Regions from separate parts of the Bradyrhizobium sp. Pha-3 genome, predicted to be linked through region 1. Evidence: riboswitches for the same ligand, from Rfam matches in the RefSeq annotation. Region 1 holds a riboswitch; each other region holds the start of a gene.

Region 1 (7,968 bases):
GCGGTCGGCACCGGCCTCGGCGGCGCCGAGCGGCAGATCGACGCGACCGGGCTCGTGGTGGCGCCGGGTTTCATCGACCTGCACGCGCATGGCCAGACCATTCCGGCCGACCGCATGCAGGCCTTCGACGGGGTGACGACCTCGCTCGACCTCGAGGCCGGCGTGTTGCCGGTCGCGTCCTGGTACAAGCGCCAGGCCGAGAAGGGCAGGGTGCTGAACTACGGCGCCGCCGCCAACTGGGCCTTCGCGCGCATCGGCGCGATGACCGGCTCGAATTCGGAAAGCTCGCTGGAATCGTTTGGCGCCGCGATGCGCGATCGCCGCTGGATCGAAAACGTCGCGACCGAAGGCGAGGTCGGCGGCATCCTCGACCGCCTCGCGATCGGCCTGAACGAGGGCGGTATCGGCATCGGCATTCTCAACGCCTATGCGCCGGGCGCCGGCGTGCAGGAATTGACCGCGGTGTGCCAGCTCGCGGCCACGCATGCGGTGCCGACCTTCACCCACGTCGCCTACATGTCGCGGATCGATCCCGAGAGCGCGGCCGAGGCCTATATCCGACTGATCGGGTATGCCGGCGCCACCGGCGCGCATATGCACATCTGTCATTTCAACTCGTCGAGCAAGACGGATATCGAACGCTGTGTTGCCCTGATCGCGAAAGCGCAGGCGCAGGGCCTGCCGATTACGGTGGAGGCCTATCCCTACGGCACCGGCTCGACCGTGCTGGCGGCGACCTTCTTCAGCGATCCGAAATTCGAGGAACGCAACGGCCTCGGCTATGATTCGGTGCAGCGCGTGACCGACGGTCATCGCTTCGGCAGCCGCGAGGAACTGCTGGCGGCACAGGCCGAAGAGCCCTCGACCTTGGTGCTGTGGCACGTGCTCGACATCGAGAACAACGCGCATCATCGCGATCTGCTCGACATGGCGGTGCTGTATCCGGGCGGCGCGATCGCCTCCGACGCGATGCCGTGGACGCTGTCGGACGGCCGCCCCTACACCGGCGACGCCTGGCCGCTGCCCGACGATGCCACCTCGCACCCGCGCTCGGCGGGCTGCTTCACCCGCTTCATCCGCGAATGGGTGCGCGAGCGCAAGAAAGTGTCGTTGCTCGAGGGCATCCGCAAATGCGCGCTGATCCCGGCCGAGATCCTGTCGGCGAGCACGCCGGCGATGCGGGCCAAGGGCAGGCTGCAGGTCGGCGCCGACGCCGATGTCGTGGTGTTCGACTTCGAGGCGCTGAGCGATCGCGCGACCTTCTCCGCGATGAATCGTCCGGCGGAGGGCGTGCGGCATCTCGTGGTCAGCGGCCAGCCGCTGATCAGCGATGGGGTGCTCGATGTCGCGGCGCGTCCCGGCCGGCCGGTGCGCCGGCCCGTCACCGGAGGCTGAGGTGCCGGTCCCGATCCTGCTGGTCGCGGGCTTCCTCGGGGCGGGCAAGACCACGGTCGTCAACCATCTGCTGGCGCATGCGCAAGGGCGGCGCATCGCCGCCGTGGTCAACGATTTCGGTGCGATCAATATCGACGCGGAGCTGATCGCGGGCGCCGGCGACGGCGTGGTCAGCCTGAGTAATGGCTGCATCTGCTGCACGCTGGAGGGCGACCTGCTGCGCACGCTCGCCACGCTGCTGCGGCGTGATCCGCGTCCCGAATTCATCGTGATCGAGACCAGCGGGATCGCCGATCCCGCCGACATCGTGCGCAACCTGATGGATCCCGTGATCTGGAAGGAGGCGCCGCTCGAGACCGTGCTGTGCGTGGTCGATGCGACGCAACCTGCGGGGATGCTGAACGATGCGCTGCTGCGCTCGCAGCTGCGGGCGGCGGACGTGGTGGCGCTGAGCAAGGTCGATCTGGCCGATGCCGCCGCGTGCGCCGCGATCCGCGACGCCGTGCGCGCGGCGCGTCCGGCAGTCGTGGTGGTCGATGCGTTGCATGGCGAGGTGCCGGCCGCGCTGCTGTTTCCGGCGGATCTCGATCATCTGCCGGCGCCGCGCGAGACCGCGCCGCGACGGCCGGCGTCCGATCGCTTCGAGACGCTGAGCTGGATCTCGGAGCAGCCCGTCGTGCTGCCGCGCTTGCAGCAGGCGATCGGCAGGCTGGCGCCGAAGCTGGCGCGGGCGAAGGGATTGTTCGAGACGGTGGAGCAGCCCGGGCGGCTGACGGTGTTTCAACTCGCCGGCGGCCGCGCGACCTTGGCTGCGGGCGGCGTGCCGTCGCCCGGCGTGCCGCGCACGCGCATCGTGTTCATCGCCGAGATGGGTGCGCTCTCGCGGGCGGAGATTGATGAGGTGATGCAGGGATGCGTCGAAGCCAAGTGATGCGAAGATTCTCCGTCATCCTGAGGAGCCGCGAAGCGGCGACTCGAAGGGGCGACGGCCCGGCTGGTGGCCGTGCATCCTTCGAGGCTCGCTCCGCTCGCACCTCAGGATGACGGAATGACAAAGGGTCCTCGCGTCAGCCGCAGATGTCGCTGTGTCATCGCCGCAGCAGCATCTCGCAAAGCATGTGTGCGACGATCGCATCGAATTGACAGCCTTGCCGGCACCACCTATCGTTTTTGCCGACGGTTCCCTTCGGGGATCAAAAGGGAATGCGGTGCGAGGGTAACCCCAATGCCGCAGCTGTCCCCGCAACTGTAAACGGCGAGCCTTTCGTCAATTTGCCACTGGGCTATCAGGCCCGGGAAGGCGTCGACAGGCGATGACCCGTGAGCCAGGAGACCTGCCGTCAGTCGTGGTCACACGCGAGCACATCGGGCGGGGGCGTCCTGGTGGGATCGGAGCACTGCCTTTTGGGCAATGCGCCAGTCCGCGTTCGCGGTGACGTGCCACGTTACCGCGAGTCCCTCCATGTCTCCGTCCTTTCCCGTTGCGCGCAAATGGCGCCTCGGTCTCGTCTGCTCCCTGTCATCGCTGCTGCTGCCGGCCGAAGGCTTGGCACAAACTCCTCCACCAACCAGGCTCGATCCGATCGAGGTCGCGCCTTCCGCTGCGGCAAGGTCGAAGCCTGCGGTGCGCAGCCGTGACATGGCCGCCGCGGCGCGGCCACGGCCGAGACCCGCCACGGCCGCACCAGCCGGCAACACGCCGCGCGCCGCGACGTCAGGCGCATCGGGGGCGGCATCGCCGACGCTCAATGCCACCACGCAGGGCGGCACCGGCAGTCGTCTCAATCTGACGCCGCTGCAGACGCCCGCCAGCGTCGAGATCATCACGGCGCAGACCATCGCCGAACGCGGCCAGCATAATGTGCTCGATGCCGTCACCCAGGACGCGGCCGGCTTCATCGCAACGCCGGCGCCCGGCAATGGCGGCCTGTCGTTTAGCACCCGCGGCTTTGCCGGCAGCAACTCGGTGATGACGCTGTATGACGGCACGCGTTTCTATATCGGCTCCGGCACGCTGACGTTCCCCTACGACACCTGGTCGACGCAACGCATCGAGGTGCTGCGCGGCCCGGCCTCGGTGCTGTACGGCGAGGGCGCGATCGGCGGCGTCATCAACGTGATTCCGAAGAAGCCGCAGAACACGCCCTATAATGAGGCCGAGGTCTCGCTCGACAGCAACATGACCCGGCGGCTCTCGGTGGACAGCACCGGTCCGATCAATCCCAATGTGTCGTACCGCGTCAACGCCACCGGCAACATGTCGGACGGCTGGGTCGATCGCGACAAGACCTCGAACGCGGTGGTCTCCGCTGCCGTGCGGGTGCAGGCGTCGGACAATCTCGCCTTCACGCTGTCGGAGGACTACGGCGACCGCAGCCCGTCACGCTATTTCGGCACGCCGCTGATCAACGGCTCGATCCAGGACGCGCTGCGCTTCAAGAACTACAACGCGGCGGACAGCGCGATCCGCTATCAGGACAGCTGGACCCGGTTCAAGACCGAGTGGGACGTCGCCGACGGCATCAAGGTCAACAACACGCTGTATTACCTGACCAGCGAGCGGCACTGGCGCGACATCGAGAACTACACCTGGAATCCGAAGACCCAACTGATCGATCGCACGAGCTATATCGAAATCTTCCACGACCAGAGGCAGCTCGGCAACCGGATGGATACGACCGTCAGCGGCCACGTGTTTGGACTTGCGAACCAGGTCGTCGCCGGGTTCGACGTCAACCGGATCGACTTCACCCATACCAACAACTCGCCCTATGGCGGCGCGTCGTCGGTCAATCCTTACGTGTTCGATCCGGGATCGTTCTTCGCGACGACGACGGCGACCACGCCGGGCTTCAACGCGATCGTCAATCAATACGCGCTGTTCGCCGAGGATCGGCTCTCGCTGACCGATCGATTGTCGCTGGTCACCGGGGTCAGGTATGATCGCCCCGAGGTCGACCGCACCGACTACAAGACGCCGGCAAACAGTTTTGAGACGACGCTATCGGGCACCAGCTGGCGCGCTGGCCTCGTCTACGAGCCGATCAAGAACCTCGCGTTCTACGGTCAGTATGCGGTCGGCGTCGATCCGGTCAGCAATCTGATCTCGCTGTCGACGACGCAAAAAACCTTCCAGCTTGCGACCGGCAAGCAGACCGAGATCGGGGTCAAGCAGTCGTTCTGGGGCGGCCGCGGCGAGTGGACGCTAGCTGCCTACGAGATCGTCAAGACCGGGCTCACGATTCCCGATCCCGGCAATCCCACCGGCGGCCTGGCATTGCAAATCGGCCAGCAATCATCCCGCGGGGTCGAAGGTTCGATCGGGCTCGCGCTGAGCGACCGCTGGCGCGTCGACGCCAATCTTGCGCTGCTGCGCGCCAGATACGACAACAACAGCCAGGTTGTCGGCGGCAAGATCGTCAGCTTCAACGGCAATGTCCCGGTCAACGTGCCGCAGCAGGTCTCGAACGTCTGGCTGACGTGGGATTTCGCGCCCAACTGGTCGGTCTATGGCGGCGTGCAGATCGTCGGCGCAATGTACTCCGATCTCGCCAACACCCAGCTGCGGCCGGGCTACAACGTGGTCAATGGCGGCATCAGATGGAAGCCGGATGACCGCACCACGGTCGCGTTCCGCCTCTACAATCTCTTCGACAAGGTCTACGCTGTGACCTCGAACGGCACCGGGCAGTGGCTGCTCGGCATGCCGCGTACCGCCGAATTGTCCGTCAACGTGAAGTTTTGACCATGCGCAACGCTCTGATCCGGCGCTGGCGGCGATGGCTCTATGTCGTCCATCGCTGGATCGGCATTGCGACGTGTCTCCTGTTCGCGATGTGGTTCATCTCCGGCCTCGTCATGATGTACGTGGCCTTTCCGCGCCTCACCGACAGCGAGCGCGTCGCCGCGCTCCCTGTCATTCCCTGGAATGAGGTGCAGCTCGCACCCGATTGCGCGATGGCGATCGCGGGCGTAGAGCGTTATCCGCGTGACCTGCGGCTCGCGATGATGGACGACACGCCCGTCTATCGGGTGACCGGCTGGAAGGGAGGGACGATCACCATTTCGGCGACCGATGGCAACGTGATCGACCGCATCACGCCGGACCAGGCGCTGGCCATCGCACGTCATCATCCGCACACGGTGCAACCCCAACTGCTCGGCACCGTGACGCGCGACCAATGGTCGGTCACGGCGCGCTTCGATCCGTTGCGGCCGCTCTATCTGATCGGCCTCGGCGACCCTGATGGCACCGAGCTCTACGTCTCCGCGCGCACCGGCGAGATCGCGCTCGACACCACGCGTCGCGAGCGCATCTGGAACTGGCTTGGTTCGATCCCGCACTGGATCTATCCGACCGTGTTGCGCAAGAACGGCCCGCTGTGGCGGGATGTGGTGCTGTGGATCTCGGGGGTCTGTCTTGTCGTCGCGGTCACCGGCTTCTGGATCGGCATTTTGCGCCTGCGGCTGACGCGCCGCTACGCGAGCGGCGCCGTCTCGCCCTATCGTGGCTGGATGGCCTGGCATCACATCGCCGGCCTGATCGGCGGCATCTGCGTCTTGACCTGGATGTTCAGCGGCTGGCTGTCGCTCAATCCCGGCGGCGCGTTCTCGGCTCGCGGCATCACCCGCGAGATTACAATCGGCTACAGTGGCCATGACACGCCCGACATCGTCGCCGGCTTCCAGTCGTCGCCATCGATGCCGGCGGTGGAGGCGCGCTTCGTCTGGATCGGCGGACACGGGTTGATGTTGCTCGACGACGGTAACGGCGGCCGCAGCATCGCCGATCCTGTGACCGGTGCGCAGATGACCCTCTCGCGCGACGAGGTCATCGCTGCCGCCCGACACGCAATGCCCGGCGCTACGATGACATCAGCGCGGCAGCTCGATGAACCCGACGCCTACTGGTACACGCTGCACCAGGCGCGCGAGCTTCCCATATTGCGGATCGGCTTCGACGATCCCGCCCGCACCTGGCTGCACATCTCCCCCGTCACCGGCGAGATCCTCGACCGCAGCGACGACAGCCGCCGGTCCTACCGCTGGCTGTTCAACGCGCTGCACAGCCTCGACTTCCCGCTGCTGCTACGCATCTCGCCGGCGCGCGACGTCGTAGTGTGGCTGCTATCGGCGGCTGGCACGATTATCTCGATCAGCGGGATCGTGATCGGCTGGCGCCGGTTGCGGCGGCGGAAGGTACGAGGCAGGCACGTGTCGGCGAGCCTCGTGCGTACGCCCTGGTAAGCCGCGATTACTTGACGGTCAGGTGCACGTCCGGCGCCGGCCGATCGGGGGCCCATTCCAATGCAAACCGCTGACCGGCAATGATCTCATAGGTCGAGAGCTTGGATGCGACCGCATCGCGGAACCGGAGATAGGCGTCGCGCTGCCGCCCGTTCGAGCGGGCCGCGGCCAGATTGAGCCATTTGTAGGCCAGCACGAAATCTGTCGGAACGCCGTGACCCTTGTCGTACATCAGGCCGAGCTGGGCTTGCGCGAATGGGTCGCCCTGCACGGCGCCGCGATAGTAGCAGTCGGCGGCGGCTGCGTAGGCCTGCGGCACGCCGAAGCCGTGCTCATACAAGAAGCCGAGCATGCCGAGGGCGCGCGCATTGCCGCGCTCGGCGGCCGGCGCGAGCTCCCGAGCCGCCCGGACATAGTCGCCGCGATGGAAGGCGGCCGATCCGCGCGCCACGCTGTCGGCGCTCGCGACAGAGGCGGTCATCGCCCAAACCACGATCGCGAGCGAAGCCGAGAGGCGCGTCCGTTGTGCGAGAACGCGGCGCATCCTGCTGCCCGGCTCAGTGATAGCTGGTGGTGATCGGCGCATTGGTCGATGTCGTGGCGATGCTGCCGCGCAATTTCGATCGAAGCTCCTCGGCCACGGTTTGGGCGTCGGAACCATTGCGGATGATCTGCGGGCGAATGAAGATGATCAACTCGGTACGTTGGGTCCCGTTGCTCTGATGTCCGAAGGCGTCACCGAGGCCCGGAATCTGGTCGAGCACCGGAAGCGCATTGCGGGCGCCGCTCTGCTGTTCGCTGATCAGGCCCGCCAGCAGCACGGTCTGACCGTTGGCGACCGAGATCTGGCTCTTGACCCGCCGTTCCGAAACCGTCGGCGTCAGGTTGACCGTGCTGCCGCTGCTTTGGGGAACATTGCTGATCTCCTGCTCGACGTCGAGCCGCACGGTGCCGTTCACGCTGACGCGGGGCGAGACCTTCAGGATGATGCCGGTGTTGCGATAGTCGATGGTGTTGACCACCGTGTTGCTCGTGGTCAGCACCGTCGCGCTGCCGGTCGAGACCGGGACGACGTCGCCGACCTGCAGGGTCGCGACCTGGTTGTTGATCACGACCAGCGAGGGATTGGACAGCACCTTGACGCTGGTGACGGCATGCAGCGCATCCAGGATCAGGCTCGGCTGCGTCGCATTTCCGATCAGGAAGTTGAAGCCCGGGAAGCTCTGGTTGATGAAGGTATTGGTGAGCGATCCCGCGACCGAGACCGCGCCGGTGGTCGCGTCCGTGGTGGTCGCGGGCGCGGACGTGGCCTGGGTGCCGAGGATC
Region 2 (7,968 bases), 4.6 Mb from region 1:
CTGGAGATTGGCGCGGCTGGTCAGGTCGATCAGGCCGTTGCCGTATCGCGCCGCCAGCTCGGCGATTCTCGCACCCTGCGCCGCGTCCAGCCATCCGGCGCGCGGGCGAACGCGCACCACGAGACCATCTCCCGATAGCATCGGCCGCAGCGCGCCGGGACACCAACCCTTGACGGCAACCGCGCTCATGAGGCCTCCTGCAGCGCAGCCGCAATCGAATTGCGCCGCGTCTGCCACAGCGACGCCTCATGCAACCTCGTGAAGCAGGTCTCGATCGCCGCCAGCGCCGCCGGGTTCTCGCGTGCCATGAAGCCGCGAACCTCGTCATTGCCGAGCGTCTCATCGTAGTAAAGATCGAACAGATGCGCCGGCACTGCGCCGGCGAGATGGGCGAACGCAGCCATGTGCTCCAGCGTCGCCGAGATCTCGGCGGCGCCACGGAAGCCATGGCGCATCATGCCCGCGATCCATGCAGGGTTGGCCGCGCGCGCCCGCACCACGCGTGAGATTTCTTCGGTCAACGCGCGGGCATGCGGCTGATCCGGCCGCGTCGCATCGAGGTGATAGAGCGACGGAACTTTTGTGCCAAGGCGCCGGGCCGCCGCCGCGATACCCGCCTCGTGCGCGGCATAGTCCGCCGCCAGCAACAGATCGGTCTCCGGCAAATCCTGGGTGTGAACAAAGCTGTCCGCAGCCGCGAGCCGCGCCTCGATGCCGGCGCGATCGGGCCGCATCTCGCCATCGGATGCGAGGGCCCACGACGATGCCGACAGCCAGGCTTCGCCGGCCGCCTCGCGCGCCTCCTCGGTGAAGACATCTGACAGCGACGCAATGCCAACGCCGTAATGTCCGGGACGAGGACCGAACACGCGCGAGACGCGCTCTCGGTAAGGATTCTCGTCCGCCTCGTCGCTGCGTTCGGACAACGTCTCCGCCGCGGCTTCGAACAACTGGGCCAGCCCTGAGAAGACGTCGCGGAACAGCCCCGACACGCGCAGCGTCACGTCGATGCGCGGCCGGCCGAGCTCCGCCGGCGCGATGATGTCGTAGCCCGACACCCGCCCCGAGCCGTGATCCCAGCGCGGCGCGATGCCGGCGAGGTGCAGGGCCATCGCAAAATCCTCGCCCGCGGTGCGCATCGTCGAGGAGCCCCAGAGGTCGACCACGAGTCCCTTCGGCCAGTCGCCGTGATCCTGCAAGTGACGGCGCAGCAGCTCCTCGGCGAGCTTCACGCCCTGCGCATGCGCCGACGGCGTTGGCACGGCCCGAGGATCGACGGCAAACAGATTGCGCCCAGTCGGCAGCACGTCGCTGCGCCCGCGATAGGGCGAGCCCGACGGCCCCGGCGCAATGTACCGGCCGGCGAGCGCATCGCGCAGCGCGGCCTTCTCCGCCTCGCCGCAGGCGCCCTGCCCGAACACATGCAGGCCGTCGCCGAACTGGCTTTCCTTGAGATCGCAGACGAAACGATCGATCTGCGGAATGGCCTCGGCCGCCGAGACCGACGTCGCGAGACCGAGATCGTCCTCCAGGCCCGCGATCCGCGCTTCCTCACGGATCGCGGCGATCAGGCGCTGCCGCCGCGCCGGATCGAGACCATCGGCGGTGGAGTATTCATCAAGCAGCTGCTCAAGCCGGCGCAGGGCTTGTGGCAGCGCCGCTGGCGCGAGCGGCGGCGGCAGATGACCGATCGTCACGGCACCGATCCGGCGCTTGGCCTGCGCGGCCTCGCCGGGATCGTTGACGATGAAGGGATAGACAACAGGCAGATCGCCGATCAGCGCCTCCGGCCAGCATGCGGATGACAGCGCAACCGACTTGCCCGGCAGCCATTCCAGCGTGCCATGCGCGCCCATGTGGACGACGGCATCGATGCCTTGCCGCCTGAGCCACAGATAGAACGCGACATAGGCATGGCGCGGCGTGCGCGCCAGATCGTGATAATCGGCGTCGCGCTGACCGACCTCACCGCGCTCCGGCTGAACGGCAATGACCGATTTGCCGCAGCAGATCGCCGCGAAATGAAATGCGCCGTCACGGCAATCGGGATCATCCTCCGGCGCGCCCCATGCGCGCACAAGGTCGTCCTGGAGTTGCTGCGGAAGGCTGGAGATTGCCGCGCGATACTCGGCCACGCCCCATATCAACTTCCGGCGCAACAGAACGTCGCCCAGCGATCCCACCGACTCAAGATCGAATCCGGAAGCTGCGAGATCCGTCAGCAACGCCTCGACCGAGGCCAGTGCATCGAGGCCGACGGCATGCGCGATCTGATGCGGACGGCCCGGATAATTCGAGAGCACCAGCGCAAGCCGCTTCTCCTGTGCCGGCTTGCCGGCAAGCCGATGCCAGGCAGCCACGCGTGCGGCAATTGCAGCGACGCGCTCGGCGTCCGCTCGATGTGCAAGATGCGTGAACTGCAGCTCGGGATCGTGCTCACCAGGCGATTTGAAGCTGACGACGCCTGTGAACAGGCGGCCGTCGACCTCCGGCAGCACCACATGCATCGCGAGATCGCCGGGCGAGAGCCCGCGGAGCGACAAGGCCCAATCCTCGCGCCTTGCGGTCGACAAAGCGACCTGGAACACCGGGCATGATGCAACGTCGAACGGCGTCGTGCCGTCGTCACCGGCCGCGGAGAACGCGGTCGCATTGACGATCGCCGCTGGAACGCATTGCGCAAACTGAATACGCAGCCAATCTGCCACGCCCGCCGCCTTCAATGAGGCGACAAACACGCCGTGGGCATCAAAGCCCCTCTCGCGTAATGCATCGATCAATGCATCGACCGGCGCCGTATCACCGGCCGCAAGATAAGAACGATAAAACGTCACCAGCACCCGCGGCCGGCCGTCCGGTGCCGGCAACGCCGTGATGGCACCGCGCCGGGAATCGTAGACGCCAATCTCGGGAAGATCGATTTCGCCGACCACAGGCCCGGCATAGAGTCCGGACGCCAGCGCCAGCTGCGCGATCACGGCCTGCGCGGCAACGGCGCCGCCCTTGTCGCACAGCGCCTTGAGACGGCGCAGCGTCGAGACCGGCAAGGTCGAGAATGCATCCAGCCGCAGATCGTCGCGGCCATCGGCCGGCAGCACCACCAGGGCGATGCCGCGCTCCTTCGCCAGCCGATGCACCGCGGCCAGCCCGTACGGCCAATAGGGTTCGCCGCCGATCAGCCGCACCAGGATGCCGCGCGCGTGCGCGAGCGTCCGCTCGATATAGGTGTCGACCGACAGCGGGTGGCGCAGCTCCGCGAGATTGGCGAGCCGCAGCGACGGCAACGCAGCGCGGCCGCGCCGCCAGCCGGCCGCGAAGGCAGCAAGATCGCTGTCGGAAAACGACAACACCACGAGATCGGCCGGATCCTGGCCGAGGTCCCTTGGCGTCGCGGTCTCCTCAAGGCCGCGGCTCTCGCGGAAGACGACGTGCATCAGACACCAAGCCGTGCCCTGATCGCGGCTTCGTCGATGTCGGCATGTTCGCCGATCACGACGAGCTTCGACTGCCGCACCCGGGCGCCCCAGGGCATGTCGAACTGATGCCGCACCCGCTCGCCGACCGATTGCACCAGCAGCCGCATCGGCTTGCCTTCGACCGCGATGTAGCCCTTGGCGCGCAGCACATTCTGCTCGCGCGCCAATCCCTTGATCGAGGCGACCAGCGCGTCGACATCCGAAACTTCCGGAAGATCGATCACCACGGAATTGAAATCGTCGTGCTCGTGTTCCTTCTCGCCATCGTGATGCGACGGCCGCGCCGCGAGATCGTTTTCCGCCGCCGCCTCGAGCCCGAGGATCACGCGCGCGTCGATCGTGCCGTCGACGACGGGCAGCATCGGCACCTCGCGCGGCATCTCGGCCGCGATCACCGCTTTCGCTGCCTTGATCCCCTCCGCCCCGGCAAGGTCGGCCTTGGTCAGCAACACGAGATCGGCGCAGGCGATCTGGTCCTCGAACACCTCCGACAGCGGCGTCTCGTGGTCGAGATTGTCGTCCGCTGCACGCTGCGCATCCACCGCGACCGGATCAGGCGCAAAACGGCCGGCAGCGACAGCCTCGGCGTCGGCGAGCGCGATCACGCCGTCGACCGTGATCCGCGAGCGGATCTCCGGCCAGTCGAACGCTTTCAGCAGCGGCTTCGGCAGCGCGAGCCCTGAGGTCTCGATCACGATGTGATCGGGCTTCACATTCCGCGCCAGCAACTGCTCCATCGCCGGGATGAAATCATCGGCGACGGTGCAGCAGATGCAGCCATTGGCGAGCTCGACGATGTTCTCGGCCGGACAATTGGCGTCGGCGCACGACTTCAGGATGTCGCCGTCGACGCCTTCGCTGCCGAATTCGTTGACCAGCACCGCGAGCTTCTTGCCGTTGGCGTTGCGGATCAGATGCTGGATCAGCGTCGTCTTGCCGGAGCCGAGAAAGCCGGTCACGACGGTGACCGGAATTTTGGCGAGCGTGGTCATTCTGCGGCCTCCGGCACGACGGGAAGAGGTGGAATGCGGGCGAGCGATTGCTTGCGGAAGATTTCCGGACGGCTGCGCCACGGCACGATGCCGTCAGGCGCCGCCGCATAGGCGGAGGCACCGGCGATCACATCCGCGGCATTGTCGGCGGACAAGCGGCCGTAGACATAGGACCACCGCCCCGGCGCGCTGAGCGCGACCGAGCAACCTTGGCTGCAGGCCGACAGGCACGCGACGGGAACCAGATTGACGTCGTCGGGCACGCCGGCCTCGACAAGCGCGGCATGCAGGCGCGCACCGGGCGCGAGCTCGCCTTCCGCCGGTGTCTGGCCGGCGCGGCAAGTGATGCAGACATGAAGTGTAACGCTCATCGCCCTTCCTGGATTGACAGCGGGAAGCGATGAGGCACACGAACCGATTTTGGACAGGTTCGTTCCCCGTCGCGGAACACCCCGTCCGCCGGTCTCACAACATGCTGCGTTGGCAGGTCTCCCGGCTTGCGGAGCAGGTTTTACCCTTCGATGCCCACCTTCCCGACTCCGTATGGAATCAGTGGCTTGGGCATCTCTCCGGTCACGGTCGCGGGGGCGGCTGCGCTTCGGGCAAACCTTGCGGTCATAGCCCTATCGCATTCCCTCTTCGCCTGTCGTAGGACAGGAACCAACGCGAGCCCACCATTCGTCCAAGCCTCGCACTTGTCAAGCCGAAGGAACGTGATGACTTCAGATGGAAACGACGCTGCGGACGGCGCCGTCGGCACCGATTCTTCGCTGGATGCGCGCCACGCGGACAAGATGGCGAAAAAGAAGGCCGCCCGCGACCGCATCATGGCGACCAAGAGCGGTGAAAAGGGCCTGATCATCGTTCATACCGGCGCCGGCAAAGGAAAATCCTCCTCCGCGTTCGGCATGATCGTGCGCTGTGTGGCGCACGGCTTCCCCTGCGCCGTGGTGCAGTTCATCAAGGGCGCCTGGGATACCGGCGAGCGCCGCCTGCTCACCGGGCATTTCGGCGATCTCTGTCAATTCCACGCCATGGGCGAAGGCTTTACCTGGGAGACGCAGGATCGCGCCCGCGACATAGCGGCAGCGCAAGCCGGCTGGGAGAAGGCCAAGCAGCTGATCGCAGACCCGAGCCTGCGCATGGTCGTGCTCGACGAGATCAACATCGCGCTACGCTACGATTACCTCGCGATCGCCGATGTCGTCGACTTCCTGACCACATCGAAGCCGCCGATGACCCATGTCGTGCTCACCGGACGCAATGCCAAGGAGGAGCTGATCGAGATTGCCGACCTCGTCACCGAGATGACGCTGGTGAAACATCCGTTCCGCTCCGGCATCAAGGCCCAGCCGGGCGTCGAGTTCTGACAGACATCACCATGGCGCGCGCATTGATGATCCAGGGAGCCGGCTCGGACGTGGGCAAGTCGCTCATCGTCGCCGGCCTCGCCCGCGCGGCCAGACGGCGCGGCCTGCGCGTGCTGCCGTTCAAGCCGCAGAACATGTCGAACAACGCCGCCGTGACCGTCGACGGCGGCGAGATCGGCCGCGCGCAGGCGTTGCAGGCGCTCGCCGCCGGCGTCGAGCCGCACACCGACATGAACCCGGTGCTGCTCAAGCCCGAGACCGATGTCGGCGCCCAGATCATCGTGCACGGCAAACGGATCGCCACCGCACGCGCGCGCGAATATGCCGGCATGAAACCATCATTGATGGCCGCGGTGCTGGAGAGTTTTGCGCGCCTGAAGGCGCGCGCCGATCTGGTGCTGGTCGAGGGTGCCGGCAGCCCCGCCGAGGTCAACTTACGCAAGTCCGATATCGCCAATATGGGGTTTGCGCGCAAAGCCGATGTGCCCGTGGTGCTGGTCGGCGACATCGACCGCGGCGGCGTGATCGCGCAGCTGGTCGGCATCAAGACCGTGATCGATCCTGATGATGCCGCGATGATCCAGGGCTTCGTCATCAACAAATTCCGCGGCGATCCGACATTGTTCGATGACGGCTACCGGCTGATCGAAGAGCGCACGGCGTGGCGCGGCTTTGGCGTGCTGCCCTGGTTCGTCCGCGCCGGCGAGCTTCCGGCCGAAGATGCGCTCGGGCTCGGCGAGGCGCGCAAGCCCGGTCAGCGCAAGATCGCATTCCTTGCGCTGTCGCGGATTGCCAATTTCGACGACCTCGATCCGCTGAAGCTCGAGCCCGGCGTCGATATCGTGATGGTACGTCCAGGCGAAGCCATCCCGGGTGATGCGAAGCTCGTCATCCTGCCCGGCTCGAAATCGACCCGCGGCGATCTCGCGTTCCTGCGCGCGCAGGGCTGGGACATCGATCTCTTGGCGCATCATCGCCGCGGCGGCCATGTCCTCGGCCTGTGCGGCGGCTACCAGATGCTCGGGCACACCGTCGCCGATCCCGATGGGATCGAGGGTCCTGCCGGCGAAACGCGCGGCCTCGGGCTGCTCGATGTCACGACCACGATGACCGAACACAAGACGCTGACGCGCGTCAGTGCGGTGCATGCTGCGACCAACCAGCCGATCTCCGCCTACGAAATCCATATCGGGCGCACCGACGGGCCGGATCGCGCGCGGCCCTTTGCATCGCTTGGCGGCGCGCCGGAAGGCGCCATTTCGAGCGACGGGCGCGTTCACGGCAGCTATCTGCACGGCCTGTTCGCCTCGGACGAATTTCGCAAGGCTTTCCTCGCGCAACTCGACATCGCGGCGGCCGATCGGCCCTACGGCGCCAGGGTCGAGAGCGCACTCGATGCGCTTGCCGAGCACATCGAGACCCATCTCGATATCGAAGGCCTGCTCGCGCTGGCGCGTTAAACCGACAGCACAGCGGAAAGGCGAGACCATTCGGCCTCGCCGCCCGGCAAGCCGAGCCGCAACCATCCCGGCTTTTGCCGGAAGGCACGCGACCAAATCTGGCCGCGGGCAAGCTTCGCCTGCGCGGCCAGTGCATCGCCGACCTCATAAAGCCGGAACAGCGGCGTGCCGCCGAGCAGCGTCCAGCCCTGCGATCGCGCTGCCGCGTCGAGCCTGACGCAGTCGTCCGCGAGCCGCGCGGTTGTCGCCTCTGCCCAATCGCGATCAAGCAACGCGCGCCGTCCGATCGCAATCGCGGCGCCCGAAACCGGCCATGGGCCCGCCATCGCGGCAAGCGCGGCGATATCAGCCTCGCTGCCGAGAGCGAAGCCGAGGCGCAGGCCGGCAAGTCCGTAAAACTTGCCAAATGAGCGCAGGATCAAGAGCCCCGCGCGTCCTGCTTCCGGTGCAAGGGACAGGTCAGGAACGGCGTCCGCAAAACTCTCGTCGACGACGAGCCGGCCAACGCGCGGCAGCAGTGCCAGCAACTCCTGCCGATCATGGCGTCGTCCATCGGGATTGTTCGGATTGACGACGATCGCAATGTCCGCTCCCGCGAGCGCGGCGAGATCAGACACCTCGGCGACGTCCCAGCCGGCGGCCGACAACACCGCGGCATACTCATTGTAGG
Region 3 (7,968 bases), 1.5 Mb from region 1:
GCGGCAGATAGGCAAAGCGTTTCGCGCGCTCGCGCAGCGGCAGCGACGCCAGCGGATCGCCCCCGATCCGGATCTCGCCATCGGAGGGAATCAGCCCGGCCAGCGCGCGCAGCAGCGTGGTCTTGCCGGCGCCGTTCGGCCCGACCAGCGCGACCAGATGGCCCGATGGCAGCGACAGCGAGATATCGCGCAGCACCTCGCGGCTGCCGAGCGAGGCATTGAGAGCGGCGGCGGAGAGCAGCGTCATGCCACGCCTCCGCCGAGCGCGCGGCGTTCGCGCATGATGAGGTAAAGGAAGAACGGCACGCCGATGATCGAGGTCAGCACGCCGACCTTGATGTCCGATGTCGAGGGGATGATGCGTACCGCGATATCGGCCGCGAGCAGCAGCGCCGAACCGGTGAGCGCGCTCGGCACCAAGAGCCGCGCCGGATCGTGACCGATCAGCGGACGCATCAGATGCGGCGCGACAAGGCCGATGAAGCCGATCGTGCCGGTGACCGCGACCGCGCCGCCGACGCCGAGCGCCACACCTGTGATCACGAGGAGCCGCAACCGCCCGACGTCGACGCCGAGGCTCTGCGCCGCCTCCTCGCCAAGCGTCAGCGCGCGGAAGGCGCTCGCCTGGCTGAGCAGGATGGCGGCGCCCGCGACGATGAAGGGCAGTGCCAGCGCCACGTGCTGGAAGCTGCGGTCTTCCAGCGAGCCGAGCAGCCAAAACGCGATCTCCAGCACCACAAACGGATTGCTCGAGAGATTCATCACCAGCGCCGTCGCCGCCCCCGCAAAGCTCGAGATCGCGAGCCCCACGAGGATCAGGATCAAGAGCCCGGCATTGCGGCCGGCGATCGCAAGCAGCGCGAACACCGAGCCGAAGGCGGCGATGATCGCCACCACCGGCAGCGCATAGGAGCGCACATCGGCGAGGCCCAGCGCGATCACCAGCACCGCGCCGAAGGCCGCCGATTGCGGCGCGCCGAACAGCGACGGCGAGGCCAGCGGATTACGCAGCAGCCCTTGCAGCGCCGCACCGGACAGCCCGAGAATAGCGCCGATCGCGAATGCCAGGATGGTGCGTGGCAGGCGGATCTCGCGCACGATCACCTGCGCCACGTCGCTGCCGCCGCCGAACAGCGCCTCGATCACCGCAAGCGGCGACAGCCGCACCGGCCCGATGCCGAGCGAGATCACCAGCAGCAGGACCACGAGCGCGAGCAACGCCGCGGTGGCGCCCCACCGGCGTCGCGCCGCGACCTCGGCCGCCAAGGCAAAATCCTGCACGCTCATTGAACCCATGGTCTTACAGCGATCGCCGTGGCAGACAAGCGACACTCGACAAAAACCGTGGCCGCCCGGCCGCCGCCCGACTTCGGCCGGATTGACTTTGCTGCCCGGCCGAACCCTAGATGAACATGACGGTTCTTTCATGAGATGAAAAGGGAATGCGGTACGGGGAAACTTCCCCAACGCCGCGGCTGCCCCCGCAACTGTATGCGGTGAATCCTTCGTCACAGGCCACTGGGAATCTCGGTCCTGGGAAGGCGACGAAGGGTAACGACCCGCGAGCCAGGAGACCTGCCGTCAGCCGTGGTCACACGCGAGGATGCCAGTCGGGGAGTACAGGCATGAGCTTCACCTGATGCCGTGAGCACGATGGTGAGACTGGTTCGCGGTGACGTGCCACTGACGTTGCCGAGGCCTCGCTTATGTTTTCCTTCCCTCTCGATCGGCGGCACCGCGCGCTTCTGCTCGCGTCGACGATGATCGCGCCGGCAATCCTTGTCTCCGCCGCGCGGGCGCAGCAGGCACCCGCTCCCGATCAGTTGCCGGCGATCGAAGTCACCAAGCCGGGCGACCAGAACGTCACGCGCGCCAGGCCGGCCGCTGACGAAGCGCCGGCGCCGCGCCGCCCGGCGCCGGGCACCACGCAGAGTAACAATACGGGCAGCGGCAGCGGATCGGGCACGACGGGGAGCGGCGTGGCCACCGGAACGGGTGGCACCGGCGGCGGCCGCCAGTTCGCCGGCATTGTCGGCGCCTCCTCGGCCGTGATCACCGCCGACGACATCGCGCATTCGCCGGTGCAGTCGTTACCGGAGATTCTTGCGCAGGTGCCGGGCGTGCAGCTGCAAACGCCCTATGGCGGGCCGAACGGCGCCAAGACCTCGGTCGACCTGCGCGGTTTCGGCGCATTCGCGACCGACAACACGCTGTTCCTGCTCAACGGCCGCCGCCTTAACGACGTCGACAAGGCCGGCTTCGACCTCACCACGATCCCGCTCGATTCCATCGAGCGCATCGAGATCACGCGCGGCAACAGCGGCGCCGTGCTCTACGGCGACAACGCGGTGGGCGGCGTGGTCAACATCATCACCAAGACGGGCGTCGGCGGCCCGCCGACGACGATGCGGGCCGAGGCCGGAGTCGGCTCGTTCAACACCCGCATGGCCGCGGTCTCCGCTGCGCTCAATTCCGGACCGTGGTCCACCTCGTTCTACGGCAACGGCATCAAGTCCGACGGCTACCGCGTCAACAATGCGCTCGACCAACGCAACGCCGTCGGCAACGTCAGCTACACCACGCCTGATCTCACCGCCTTCCTCACCGTCACCGGCAGCGACCAGAAGCTCGGCCTGCCCGGAGGACGGCTGGTCGATCCGTCGATCGGCGTCAACGAACTGCTCACCGATCGCCGCGGCGCCGCGACGCCCTTCGACTACGCCAACCAGCAAACCGCCAGCGTCACCGCCGGCTTCACCAGGACGCTGATCAACGGCGTCGACCTCATCGTCGACGGCGGCTGGCGGCAGCGCGAGACGCAGAGCGGCTTCTTCGGCACGGTGCCGACCATCAGCTTCGCTTCGACCTACAATGACGCCGCGCTGCAGACCTGGTCGCTCACGCCGCGGCTCAGCGTCAAGAATGTGATGCTGGGGATGCCGTCGACGATCTTGACCGGCATCGACTATTACGATTCGACCTTCCGCGAGGCGCGCGGCGCCTATCGGGGCGTCGACCCGTTCCACATCTACAATATCGAGCAGCAGAGCGTGGCCGGCTACTGGCAGCACACGATCGGCGTGCTGCCGACGACGGACTTCTCCTACGGCGCGCGCGTGCAGAACACCAGCGTCTCGGCGCGCGATCGCTACGACCCGAACGCGCCGTTCGCGTTCGACGCGCAGGCGGCGCCGCTCGACAGCAACGAGACGCAATACGCGCTGCATGTCGGTGTCGAGCATCGCCTGACCGACACCTTCTCGGTGTTCGGCCGCGCGGCCCGCGCATTCCGCACGCCTGATGTCGATGAACGCGTCGCGTCGGGTCCGTCATTCGACCCGCTGACCTTCGCCCCGATCCCGCAGACCTTCCAGCTCAAGACCCAGACCTCGCAGGACGTCGAGGGCGGCTTTCGCCTCAGGACCAACCGCTTCCAGGTCCAAACCAGCGTCTATCTGATGGATCTCGAGAACGAGATCCATTTCAACCCGGTGCTGTTCTTCAACACCAACCTCGACCCCACCCGCCGCTACGGCTCGGAGACCAGCGCAGCGCTCAAGGTCAGCGGCAGCGTCACCCTGCGCGGCGGCATGGCGATCACCCGTGCGGTGTTCCGCGAAGGCATCTGGGCCGGCAACGACGTGCCGCTGGTGTCGCGCTACACCGGCAATCTCGGCGTCACCTGGAATATCTGGCAGAACTATCTGGTGTTCGACGCCACGGTGCGGGCCTGGAGTTCGCGCATCATGGACAACGACCAGGCCAACACCCAGAGCCGGATTCCCGGCAATGCCACCGCCGATATCAAGCTGAGCGGGCAGTATGACCGCTTCTTCTGGTCGCTGAGCGTGAACAACCTGTTCAACGCGCTCTATTACGACTACGCCATCGCGAGCACGTTCACGGAGGGCCGCTTCTCGGCCTATCCGCTGCCGGGCCGCACCTACATGGTAAAGGCCGGCGCGACGTTTTAGAGCTATCCGGTGGGGCGGGGTGCGACTCCGCCGTACCCTCTCATCACGTTACAAGCGTCCGCAAACTGGAGTAGAATTCCGCCAGCTGATTTGACCCGTGCAGGGGAAACGCATGGCCAAGGCCGGAAAGACGAGCAAGGACGGCGCCAAGACCAAAGACAAGACCGACGATAAGTCGAAGAAGCCTCCGCCGCCCGCAGCGCTGCAGGACGATGACTATTACGAGGATGGCGACATCGCCACGCCGAAGCTCGACCGCTACGGCAATGATGACGAGCCATTGTAGGTTAACGCAACAATTCATCCCCACGTCGTCCCGGCGAAAGCCGGGACCCATTGCCGCAGGGTAGTTGTTGAAGCACGCTGTGGCTCCAACGCTGCGCAACAATTTAATGTCTGTGGTTATGGGTCCCGGGTCGCGCTTCGCTTGCCCGGGACGACGGGTTGGAGTTAACCGAATTCCTCGCCCTCGATCGCCTTGATGCTGCCGCGATCGAGCAGATGCGCGCCAAAACCGCCGCGCGCGAGCGATGAGGCGATCTGCGGTGATGCGAGCAGCAACGCCGTGGTCATCGCAAGCGGCACGGCGCTGAGCCAATCGAGCCGCACCGGCGTCAGCTCTTCGCTGCTTCCCCGATAGTGCCCTTCGCCCGTGGCGATGCGGCCGCATTCCCGGATCAGGTCACGCCGCGTGCCATCGCGCGACGCACTGCCGAGCAGCGCCTGCATCGCCAGATGCGTCCGCACCCCGGCGCGGCCCTCGGGCAGCGGCGCCGGGGTCTCGCCGCGCGAGACGCGCAGCAGCAAGTCGACCAGATCGACGCCCGACTGAAAGGCGTTCATCGGTTCGACCAGCCGCGGATTGCAATCGATCAACAGCGGCGTCGCGCTGTCGAGCGGCATGATGACGTCGACCGAGAGCGCACCGTGCCAACGAAGATGCGCGCCGATGGTCTCGAGGCCGGCGCGGATCGCCGGCCTGCTCACGCTCTCCTTGATCGCCTCGCCGCCGCCGACACCGGCCGCAATCTGGCGGTACGCATGGAAGCCGACAAGCGTGCCGTGGCAGAACACCGACTGCGCCTTCTCGACCGTGCCGGTGATCAGATCCTGCGCCAGCACCTCGCCGGCAAAATCGTCTGCGGACTCGAGGTCGTAGAGCGCGCGATTGAGATCGCCGGTATCGCGCACGAACCAGACGCCGCGGCTGGCGGTGCCGACCGACGTCTTGACCACGGATGGAAACCGCACCGCCTCGCGCAGTTCCTCGGCCGAGCTCACGATCCGGGTCGGCGGCTGCGGCAGGCCGAGCCGGGGGAGCAGACGGCTGAAGCCGGCCTTGCTGTGCACGGCGCGATAGCTGGCGAAATCCGGCAGCGCGAGGCCGGTACGTGAGGCCAGCCCCGCCGCGGCGCGGGCGAACAGAAACCCCTGCTCATGGGTCGGCAGCAGCACATCGAAATGCCGCGACGCCAACAGGCGTTCGACGAAGCGCAGGAAGCCGGCCGGATCTGACCGCAGCGGCGGACAATGGTGGTATTTGCGGACGAAGCGGGAGTAGCGCGCCAAGCACCAGCGCGAGGGGTCGCAAACCTCGACGTGATGGCCGGCCAGCCCCAGGATCGTGATCGCCTCGCGGCCGGAGGTGCTGGAGCCCTCTGACACAAGCACCTTGAGCTGCTTTTTGGCGTCGATCATGACCGATCATCGCCGTGCCGCCGCGCTTTGTCGCCGCATTTAATGCCGCATGTGTCGATCCGGCACGCCCGTGCCGGGGGCAGCCATGCGCCCGCGTTCATGGACAATTAGCGGCCAATCTCTATTTTCGGCGGGCCCTGCCGGGCATTCTGTTTGACGCGTTTTCTTCACGCGAACCGGTACCCTCTTCGCCTGAAAACGCTATGGAACTGGGGTTTTCGAGAACATGGTCGACGTTCTGGCCGCACCGCAGCAAGCGAAAGCTGACAGCGCGCTGCGCACGCTGACGGGGATTTCGGTCGCCCATTGGGTCAGCCATTTCCATATCTTCGTGCTGCCGATGCTGTTCCCATTCCTGAAGCAACAGCTGGGCGTCGGCTATGTCGAGCTCGGCCTAGCGCTGACGGTGTTCGCTGTGGTCTCCGGGCTGACCCAGGCGCCGATCGGTTACCTCGCCGACCATATCGGTGCGCGCAAGATCCTCTTGATCGGACTGACCGTCGGCGGCTGCGCGCTGATCGGGCTCGGCCTGCATCTCAGCTATACGTCGCTGATCGTCTGCGCGGTGCTGCTTGGCCTTGCCAACAGCGTCTATCATCCGGCCGATTATGCAATCCTCTCGGCTCATATGGACGAGGCGCGGATGGGCCGCGCCTTCTCGATCCACACCTTTGCCGGCTTCCTCGGCGGCGCGGTGGCGCCCGCGATCATGGCAGCGCTCCTCGCCTCGATCGGCGGCCTCGGCGCACTGATCGTGGCCGGCGCGGTCGGTCCGCTGGTGGCGCTGTTCCTGATCGTGCTCGGGATTCCCGATGCCGGCGCCAACAAGAACAAGTCAAAGGACGACGCGGCGCCGAAGGCGAGCGTGATCACGCCGGCGCTGATGGTGCTGACGGCCTTCTTCACGCTGCTCAGCCTGTCGACTTCGGGCATCAACAATTTCGGCGTGGTCGCGTTGATGGGCGGCTACGGCGCGTCGTTCTCGACGGCCAATATCGCGCTGACCGCATTCCTCGGCGCCAGCGCCGCCGGCGTGCTCGCCGGCGGCTATCTCGCCGACTGGACCCACCGCCACAGCCAGGTCGCTGCGGCCTGCTTCGCGGTCAATGCCGCCTTCGTGCTGCTGATTGCGCTGCTCAACCTGCCGCCGGTGGCGCTCACGCTGGCGATGGGGCTCGCCGGATTCCTCGGCGGGGTGATCGCGCCGTCCCGCGACATGATGGTGCGCAACGCGGCGCCGCCCGGCGCCGCCGGCCGCGCCTTCGGCATCGTCTCCACCGGCTTCAACTTCGGCGGCATCGTGAGCCCGCTGCTGTTCGGCTGGATCATGGACCAGCACATGCCGCACTGGGTGTTCGGCGCCTCCGTGGTGTTCATGGTGCTGACCGTGCTGCTTGCCCTGGTCACCGAGCGCAAGCCACAGGCTTCGGGATATCAGGCCGAGGCCGCCAGCCCGCGCGCCTGACGCGCGAAACGTCGTGCACGGGGCGCGGTCATTCCGACCGTCGCGACAGCACCTGCTTCAGGAGCGGCTCGATCCGCGACAGCTCATCGAGATGGACAGCCGACAATTCGGCGAGATGATCGGCTGCAAGGCCGGTTAATTTCAGCAGCACCCGCCGCTGGTCGGCGGGATCAAGCACGCGCTCGACCAGCCCGGCCTCGGACAGCCGGTCGACCAGTTCGACCGTGGTGTGGTGACGAAGCCGCAGCCGTTCGGCCAGGTCGCCGACCGCAACCGGCCCACCGCCCGGATACCCCCTGATCGCCAGCAAGGCCTGATGCTGCCGCGGCGTCAGGCCCGCGGCCTTCGCGGCATCCTGGCTGAACTCCAGAAAACGGCGGATCAGATAGCGAAATTGCGACAGCGCCTCGTAATCGGCCTGGCTGGGAACCCGCTTTGGGTCCTGCCGCGGCGATTTCGACGGTCCTTTCAACGCTGCCATTCGATGTCTCCCGCTTGTAATTATATCGCAATGCGATATGACGCCACGCGTCCACTTCACCCGAGCCTTACGCCACCAATGAGCGTCATTTCCACCAAATCGAGCGCCTCCGCCAAGACCAGTGCCAAGACCAACGCCAAGATCGGCGACAAGGCCAGCCACCTCCTGAGCGACTTCACGACCGATCCCCGCGTCGTGGTGATCTCGGCGATCGCCGTGTTCGTCTCCGCCGCCGGCGTGCTGGCCGGCGCGGGACTGCTGCAACTGATCAAGCTTGCCACCAACATCGCCTATTTCGGCCAGTTCAGCTTCGCCGACCTGAAATTGCAGGATTCGCCGCTCGGGCTCTG
Region 4 (7,968 bases), 3.0 Mb from region 1:
CGAACCGACCAGCTTACGATCTGTCCCATGCCGTTCATCTTGTTGTGGCGGGGGAAATTGAGCAGCATCGCGAAGCTCGCGAACAACGCCATGCCTTCGGTGAAGGCGCCGAACATCGCCAAGGTCCTGGCGACATCGGCTACTGTGTCGACGCCGAACTCGTGCATGTAGTCCGCCTTGGCACGCATCTCGGAATAGCCGCGAAATGCCTCGAACTCGGTCTTGGGCATGCCGAGCGTTTTGAGCAGCAGCGCATAGGCGTCGATGTGGACCGTCTCCATATTAGTGAAGGCCGCCATCATCATCTGGACGGTGAGCGGCTGGAAGATCGGGATGTAGCGCTTAAGATAGTTATCGCCGACTTCGATGTCCGATTGGGTGAAGAAACGGAAGATCTGAGTGAGCAGCGCGCGCTCACTGTCGGTAACGCGGTCCGATGCCCAATCCTTGAGGTCGGCACCAAGCGGCACCTCCTCGCCCATCCAATGGGTCTGCTGCTGGCGCTTCCAGAACTCGTAAGCCCAGGCGTAGCGATCGACGTCATAGCTGCCGGTCGAGTCGAGGAGGCCGACGCACCGTTTGCCGATCAGTGTGCGCGGATCGACGGATGAGAGATCGATCACTGACATGCGAGGCACTCCTCATAGTCAGTGTGCCGCTGCGGCTGCGGCGGCGCCGCGTTGTCGCCGTCAGCGATGTTGCCGGCGAACGCCGCGCGCGAGATCGATTTTGAACGGCAGTAGTAGAGGCTCTTCACCCCGCGCTTCCATGCCGTCCAATGCAGCATGTGAAGGTCCCACTTATCGACGTCGGCCGGCAGATAGAGGTTAATCGACTGGCTCTGGCAAATGAACGCGGCGCGGTCGGCGGCAAGCTCGACGATCCAGCGCTGGTCGATTTCGAAGGCGGTGCGAAAGACCGCTTTTTCGTGTTCCGACAGGGTGTCGAGATGGGCGACTGAACCCTCGTGCGCGATGATCGACTGCCAGGTCGCCGAAGTATCTGCGCCCTTGGCGGCCAGCAGCTTGGCGAGATGCGGATTACGCACCGAGATGGCACCGGACAAGGTCTTATGGGTGTAGATGTTGGCCGGGATCGGCTCGACGCAAGCGCTAGTCCCGCCGCAGATGATGCTGATCGAGGCGGTTGGCGCGATCGCGATCTTATGGCTGAAGCGCGCCATCACACCGCGTTCCAGTGCATCCGGGCACGGCCCACGCTCGCGCGCGAGCGTCACGGATGCCGCGTCGGCATCGCGACGGATTTTCCGGAACATGTTCAGATTGAACGACTTGGCCACGACACTTTCCATCGGAATGCCCTTGGCCTGCAGGAACGAATGGAAGCCCATGACGCCGAGGCCGACGGAGCGCTCACGCAAGGCGGCGTAGCGGGCACGCTTCATGCCGTCCGGCGCCACCGTGATGAAGTGGGTCAGCACGTTGTCGAGGAAGCGCATGACGTCCTCGATGAAGCCTGGCTTCTCATTCCACTGATCCCAGGTCTCGAGGTTGAGCGACGACAGGCAGCACACCGCGGTGCGCTCCTCGCCGCGATGATCGATGCCGGTCGGCAGGGTAATTTCGCTGCACAGGTTGGAGGTAGAGACCTTGAGGCCGAGCTCGCGCTGGTGCTTGGGGAGCGACCGGTTCACGGTGTCAATAAACAACAAGTAAGGCTCGCCGGTCTGCAGCCGGTTCTCCAGGATGCGTTGCCACAGTTGGCGGGCGTCGATCTCGCGGATGACATCGTTGGTCCTCGGGCTGCGCAGAGCGAACGCGGTGCCGGCGCCCACGGCACGCATGAACGCGTCGGTAACGTTGATCCCGTGGTGCAGGTTGAGACTCTTGCGGTTGAAGTCGCCGGACGCCTTGCGAATCTCGAGGAACTCCTCGATCTCGGGATGGTGGATATCGAGATAGACCGCCGCAGAGCCGCGCCGCAACGAGCCCTGGCTGATCGCCAATGTCAGGCCGTCCATGACGTGGATGAACGGGATGATACCCGAGGTAACGCCGCCCTTCACCTTCTCGCCGATCGAGCGAACGTTGCCCCAGTAGGTGCCGATGCCGCCGCCGTTAGAGGCAAGCCAGACATTCTCGTTCCAGGTGCCGACGATGCCTTCGAGCGAGTCCGACACCGAGTTAAGGAAGCATGAGATCGGCAGACCGCGCGTGGTGCCGCCGTTGGACAGCACCGGTGTGGCCGGCATGAACCACAGCCGAGACATCGCATCATAGAGACGTTGGGCATGCGCAACATCATCCGCGAAGGCGCAAGACACCCGCGCGAACATGTCCTGGAGCAATTCGCCGGCGAGCAGGTAACGGTCGGTCACCGTCAGCTTGCCGAACGGCGTCAACAGGTCGTCGCGCGTCCGATCGAGCTTGAGATCGGCCCGCCTTGGCGATGGAGCAAGGGGGCGCGGCAGCGGAGCCGGCGATGGCAAGACAAGACCCGACTCAGGCGGGGTAGGCCTTGCCTGCGCTGGGCGCGGCTGCACATGCGGCGGCTCAATGAGATGACCCTGCTGATCGAAATTGTAAGACGGCGACATCGGCAACCCCGCGATGTTGGGCGCGGGCCGGCGCGGACGACTTGCGAGGAATCCGGGCAAATGTCCCCGGCTGCAAGCGACCCACCGGGACACCCCGCCCGAGGACTTTCATTCGGTCGCGGCAGGTCTCCTGGCTCGCGGGTCACTGCGGCCATCGGCCTTCCCGGCGCTGTGTCGCGCCAGTGACCATGATGACAACCGCTCGCCGCTTACAGTTGCGGGGGCAGCCCCGGAGTTGCCGTTTTGGCGCACCGGGTTCCCTCTTAGCTTCCACCCTACAAGATGTGGGGAACGGAAGACCGTGACTGACTATAGATAGGTCTACGCGCCGGGATTCGTCAATTGGAGAGATCAAGATTTAGAAGGCAAAAACATACCGACCGCCCGGACCACTCTATCGCCGCTGTCACTTCTTGCTGCAGAGATGCCTTGGGCTGCCTTTCAGTTTCCGTTAAGCTTGCGCATAGTCGAGGAAATTCTGACCCACGTGTCGCATTGATGCGATCTATGAAACCGCGCGTCAGCAGAGAGGGAATTCGGCAAGGCGCTCTCCGATCTGAATCGCAGCGCTCGCCGCGACAAATGGCATCTGGACGAATCGTTATCCATCGTCGGCGAACAACATTGGCCCTGGCGCGCCTTCGACCAGAATGGCCTTGTTTTTCGACGTCTTGATCCAGCGCCGAAGAGACTCGCGCGCTGCACAGTGGTCCTTAACTGTCAGGGCTCCAGCGCAACGTGCAAGCCCTCGTTGCTTTCAACATGAACGTAACGGGGTCCAATCGGCCGTCCCCTGCCGCTGGCGACGGTGACAACGTCTTCCAGAGGCGTGGCCCGCGCATCCGCCTCTGGGCGAGACAAGATCAGATCCGCATGCAACAGCCCTTCTGATTCGAGGCCGGTCGCATCCACGCCAAGGGCCGCCAAGCTGGCCAAACAACTTTCAAACTCTTCAGCATCGCGAAAGCGACGCTGGATAAACGTCGCGCCGGTAAGACGTTCTGTCACAAGACCACGCTTTGCAAACGCTTCGGCCAACGATTCAAATGGGAACATTCGTAGCACAAAGGAGATGATCCATGGTTGCTTCTCTGTCGCATCGAGAATCTCGCTGAACGTCTTCTCGGTAACGTAGCCGATGCATCCGGTTGACATGATAACATCCACGGAGCGGAGAATGCGCGCGCTATCCGTCGATAGCGCCTCCTTTTCAAGGTCAGCGACGATGCCCTGCTCCAAGAGGCCAACACTCTTTGCATAGCTGATCGCCTGTACCGACACGTCGAGGCCGATAAAGCGCGCCAACCCGACATCAGGCCAGGCTGCATAAAAATTGCGATCGAGACTCACCAGTGTTTCAGAACTGATCGCCCTCATCTCACGCCGGGCGTAGCGGTGACGCAAGCCCCCGAAGGTCAGCGGAAAGCGATGCACTGCTGCGTTGATGCCGTATGAACATCCAACGTCGAGCACGACGGGCTTAAGGCCGGTTGCCGAAGCTTTCGCTGCCAGGATTTGGCGCACAACCGGCTCAGCCACGTCCGGAATCATATAATCTAGGTCTCCGAGGATCGAGAAATATGCCCTCGGATCATCAGAAGCATAAATATTATGGAATATAGCTTTAGACCGATTAATACGCGAAAAATCCATCCGCAACACAGTTCCTCCCATCTCATTTGCAAGCGAGTCGACGACAGTGCCTTCGTACTCGCCCGCACTTTGGTATACAGGTCGGTCTTACACCCGCCGATGCGACAGCAGAAGCGGCAAGCGGACAAGAGCATCCGCCTGCGTAAGATTTTCATGAAACTGGTCCCGCACCGATGAACAGCCGCTGGAGATACATTCGGCCGAGTTGAGAGCGGGTCGAGGCAACGGCAGGCAACATGAGAAGAACCGTTTCTGTCGCGTGATAAGATTGGCAGCATTCGTGAGCGCGAATCGGCCAGCACCTTAGAGAAGCGAGCTGACCGAAAGCTGACGAGCGTTCGTTACCCGATGACCGCGGCAGGTTTCCATTTAGGAAGAAGCATCGGCCTCCAACTTGGGACGAATTTTGGTGTCGATCCTGTCGTGAAAATAGCAGGTATACTCATCCGATCTCGGAGGCTGCATCTTGAAGAAAGTGCTATGTGTTCCTGTTTTCACCTGCCTGACGTCGCCAGGACGCTCGGCGCGCCGCTGACGCTGCCATCGACGCCTTACAGTTACATGTTCTGGATCAGGACCTCGCGACCGCACTACAGGAATTCGGTCACAATCGGAATATCCGGGTCAATGTAAGTACTGGGGTGAAGGGGCGGATTCGCGGGCGGCTACCGGAACTCCCACCGCGAGAATTTCTCGACCGCTTGATCAAGCTCTATAATTTTCAATGGTACTACGATGGGCGGGTGCTTTACGTATCCGACGCGCACAAGGCGCAAAGCCGACTACTGATCTTGAATCCGATCAGCTTTGATGCATTCAGAGACGGCAAAGCCGTCGCGTATCGCAACGACGCCACAGGCTTCGAGCAACAGCTGTCCGAGCTAGGAGGTAGCGGCATCCTACATCGCAGCTTGCGATTTTTTTTGATGCGAACCTTTGAACTGCTCTAAAAGACTCGTCATACGGATGAAATTCGACGTTTAAGGATGAGAGACGTTCCCGCTGTGAGGAGTAACACGGGCCTCAACCGGCAATAAGCAGACATGCGCGGTCAATCCAAGGAGCTTTGAGCAGAAACTGACGGGACCGCATGAAGCGGACGAATCTAACTAACTAGCATCGGATTTGGCCGAAGCTTGGAGCCGCGCCGTCACGCGCCGAGCCATCATTCGACGGCGGACGTGCCGCCACCACTGGTCCTCACTCGCCAAGCCGCCACATTCCTTAGATCGACATGCTGAGAAACTGCAATGTGATGTCAGGCAGGCACCCGCGGACAACAACTTTCGCCATCGCGGGTGTGCCGCACATGGCCGAACCGCGAGGAGAAAACTTATTCGTCTCCCAAGTCGTTAAACCTGCTCTTGCGGCTAGTTTGCGTCCGCCCTTCGTAACCGCGTGACCCAACTGTTATCTCGTATTGAGCCCGCGACGTGGATTCGATGCAGGGTCGAAGAGCGCAGCGGCCAAGGACGAACAAAAGGACTTAGGCCGGGCGTCCGAGCTTTGATGTTTGTCAGTGCAAGTTGGGTCCGCTCAACGCGTCTGACGATGGAGTTTTTCGAGGACTTGGTCGACGACCGGTATCTGAGCCGACCATGCTGGATGCGCAGCTCAGAAGAGCCAGCAGCTCAGAAGAGCGAGCACTTTTTCTGGCGCAGGCGCGGGGGTGGCTACTGCGAAATCAGCGCCCACCTTAAGGTGTTCCGGAGCTCTTGCGAGATTGTTGGACCAAATCAACGAATGCTCCCGATAGGCAGACGTAAAGCTTTAACTCGCTGACATGGCACCAGGCCAGGCGAACGCAACTAAGCGAAGCTGGCACCGGCATTGAAATACGTCCAGGTCCCTTGCGGGCAAGACTACTTCATCAATCACCCTGAAATCGTCTGAGCGCCGTCAGCTTCTCGAAAGGTTGTCCGTTTTACCATACGGGCGAATATTTAGACGGCGGCGTTCCCATGGATAGTCGCGAAACTGAGCGCTGAAGGCGCACTGAGCAACAGGATGCAAGTGGTAGGACCTGTTGAACTCTGCCGATCAACACTCCCTGTTCGTCGCGATCTCGGGCCGCGCCGGTGACCGTCTTGTGGTGCACACTTACATCGGAGGACGTGTAATGTCAGTCGACCTATCGCCAACCGCCAACTCAACTGTGGCTTTCTCCGGAATGCCCGCCCCTCCCTCGTCGGCGCAGGACTTTTCCAGCTTTCAGGCGATGCTGGCCAGCCTCTCCTCGAAAGACACGACCAACGATCATTCAGCATCGCAAGTGACGGCCTCCACAGAATCAACCAAGCAACTGACTGAGGAACTCACGCAGGAGGCGCGGAGTATCCTGCCACCAGAGATAAGGGCAGCATTGGATGCATATCAGGATGACCCACAGCCGTCCTGTGCTGCCGGCAGCCCAATCATTGCGGAAGCGCCCGTACAAAGCTCAAGGATCACCTGGAACGGTGGCACGCTGACTAATGCGGAACTGCAGATTGTCTCTGTGCTGAACCGCCACAAGGACAAATGCCCGCTTGATTGGAAGTCTCTGGGAGATTTGGCCAACGATCCCTCGACACCGCCGGATCTAAAGGCGGCGATCGAGGCACTGCAACAGGACCCGGAGCTCTTCTATGCGATCGGTTCGCAAGGCGACGGCCGCTGTGGCGGCAAGATCAAAGCGGGCGATCTCAGCGGCTTTTCCGACCATCACCCTCAAGTTGCCGCGTTCCAGGAGCAGCGGGCGCGGATCTACGAGCAGAACTACATGCCATCCGACGGTACCGGGAACGGTGAGCCATCGGTCATGACACTGACCGATGCCTTGCGCGAACTCTACCGCTATTCCGATAACCTGCCCAAGAACTTGAGCCTTGCGGATTTCAGGCGCATCGTGGACGGCAACGCCGACATTGGCAAATGCCCCCCACAGGTCCTCGCCGCGGCTCAATATTTTCTCGACCACCCGGATCAATGGAAGCAGTTGTACGGCGGCTCGATAGATAAGGTCCACAAGGAGGACTTCCTGCAGGTCGCTTCGTCATCGATGAGTCTCACTCGACCCGAGCTGAGCACACTAAACACGATCAACAAGAACCAGGACGCTTTCTTTGGAAATGGCGATCTGACCCGGGAAAAGCTCGTGAGTATGGTGGACGACAAGAGACTTTCCCCTGAGGTGCGAAGCGCGGCTTCCCAGCTGCTCTCGGATCCTGTGCTGTTCGGATTGATGAACAACGCGATTACTGGTTACAAAACCCACCACAAGTTTTTCGACTTCGGCGGCGGCCATACGGTCGATTCCGGAAACATCAGCAGAAACGATTTCAACCAGTTCTTCAACAACATGTCTGGTGCGAACCGCGCCGCTCCGCAATTGAAAACGCATGCCGCTCAAACGCCGGCCGAACAGGAGGCTACCGCAGACATGATGATTGGCGCGGCAGATCAGCCCGACATCAAGTCTCCCAAGAAGAACGGTGGCGCCCTCATGCACGCAATTAATGACGTGCTCAAGGTAGGCTCGAAGGTACTCGACTGGACAGCGACGGCCGTTGGTGTACTCGGCTTCATTCCAGGGCTGGGCGAACTGGCCGATCTTGCTTCAATGGTGATCGAGGCCGAAGCGCAAGCTGCAAATCTTCTGCACACCGCGATCAGCGGCGGCAACATGAAGAAGGCGCTGGAGGAAGCCGGGCTGAGTCTTGCGGCGCAGGCCGTGGGCTGCATCGCCGGCCCCGAGGTCAAGATAGCGATTCGAGAAG

The links. A riboswitch is a leader RNA that binds a small molecule or an ion and turns the genes downstream of it on or off. The one in region 1 is predicted to bind cobalamin.
Region 2: it holds a riboswitch for cobalamin, as region 1 does, so the genes downstream of both, ACE10X_RS16545 (DUF1636 domain-containing protein) here and ACE10X_RS40155 (TonB-dependent siderophore receptor) in region 1, are expected to answer to the same signal.
Region 3: it holds a riboswitch for cobalamin, as region 1 does, so the genes downstream of both, ACE10X_RS02440 (TonB-dependent receptor) here and ACE10X_RS40155 (TonB-dependent siderophore receptor) in region 1, are expected to answer to the same signal.
Region 4: it holds a riboswitch for cobalamin, as region 1 does, so the genes downstream of both, ACE10X_RS09460 (ribonucleoside-diphosphate reductase subunit alpha) here and ACE10X_RS40155 (TonB-dependent siderophore receptor) in region 1, are expected to answer to the same signal.

The regions. Positions count from the first base shown of each region.
Region 1 covers NZ_CP170151.1:8,398,091-8,406,058, reverse strand. The annotation lists gene ACE10X_RS40165 (amidohydrolase family protein) at 1-1,395, shown strand, start outside; gene ACE10X_RS40160 (GTP-binding protein) at 1,397-2,326, shown strand; cobalamin riboswitch at 2,556-2,752, shown strand; gene ACE10X_RS40155 (TonB-dependent siderophore receptor) at 2,858-5,140, shown strand; gene ACE10X_RS40150 (PepSY domain-containing protein) at 5,143-6,642, shown strand; gene ACE10X_RS40145 (tetratricopeptide repeat protein) at 6,650-7,123, opposite strand; gene gspD (type II secretion system secretin GspD) at 7,200-7,968, opposite strand, start outside.
Region 2 covers NZ_CP170151.1:3,568,755-3,576,722, reverse strand. The annotation lists gene cobG (precorrin-3B synthase) at 1-189, opposite strand, end outside; gene cobN (cobaltochelatase subunit CobN) at 186-3,434, opposite strand; gene cobW (cobalamin biosynthesis protein CobW) at 3,434-4,468, opposite strand; gene ACE10X_RS16545 (DUF1636 domain-containing protein) at 4,465-4,839, opposite strand; cobalamin riboswitch at 4,933-5,148, opposite strand; gene cobO (cob(I)yrinic acid a,c-diamide adenosyltransferase) at 5,185-5,838, shown strand; gene ACE10X_RS16535 (cobyric acid synthase) at 5,850-7,298, shown strand; gene cobD (threonine-phosphate decarboxylase CobD) at 7,295-7,968, opposite strand, start outside.
Region 3 covers NZ_CP170151.1:538,682-546,649, reverse strand. The annotation lists gene ACE10X_RS02450 (ABC transporter ATP-binding protein) at 1-247, opposite strand, end outside; gene ACE10X_RS02445 (FecCD family ABC transporter permease) at 244-1,287, opposite strand; cobalamin riboswitch at 1,400-1,598, shown strand; gene ACE10X_RS02440 (TonB-dependent receptor) at 1,707-3,974, shown strand; gene ACE10X_RS02435 (hypothetical protein) at 4,087-4,260, shown strand; gene ACE10X_RS02430 (hypothetical protein) at 4,425-5,672, opposite strand; gene ACE10X_RS02425 (MFS transporter) at 5,899-7,137, shown strand; gene ACE10X_RS02420 (MarR family winged helix-turn-helix transcriptional regulator) at 7,166-7,618, opposite strand; gene ACE10X_RS02415 (chloride channel protein) at 7,697-7,968, shown strand, end outside.
Region 4 covers NZ_CP170151.1:1,972,277-1,980,244, reverse strand. The annotation lists gene ACE10X_RS09465 (ribonucleotide-diphosphate reductase subunit beta) at 1-629, opposite strand, end outside; gene ACE10X_RS09460 (ribonucleoside-diphosphate reductase subunit alpha) at 620-2,449, opposite strand; cobalamin riboswitch at 2,660-2,876, opposite strand; gene ACE10X_RS09455 (hypothetical protein) at 3,278-4,210, opposite strand; gene ACE10X_RS09450 (hypothetical protein) at 4,912-5,160, shown strand; gene ACE10X_RS09445 (HrpF/NolX family T3SS translocon protein) at 6,429-7,968, shown strand, end outside.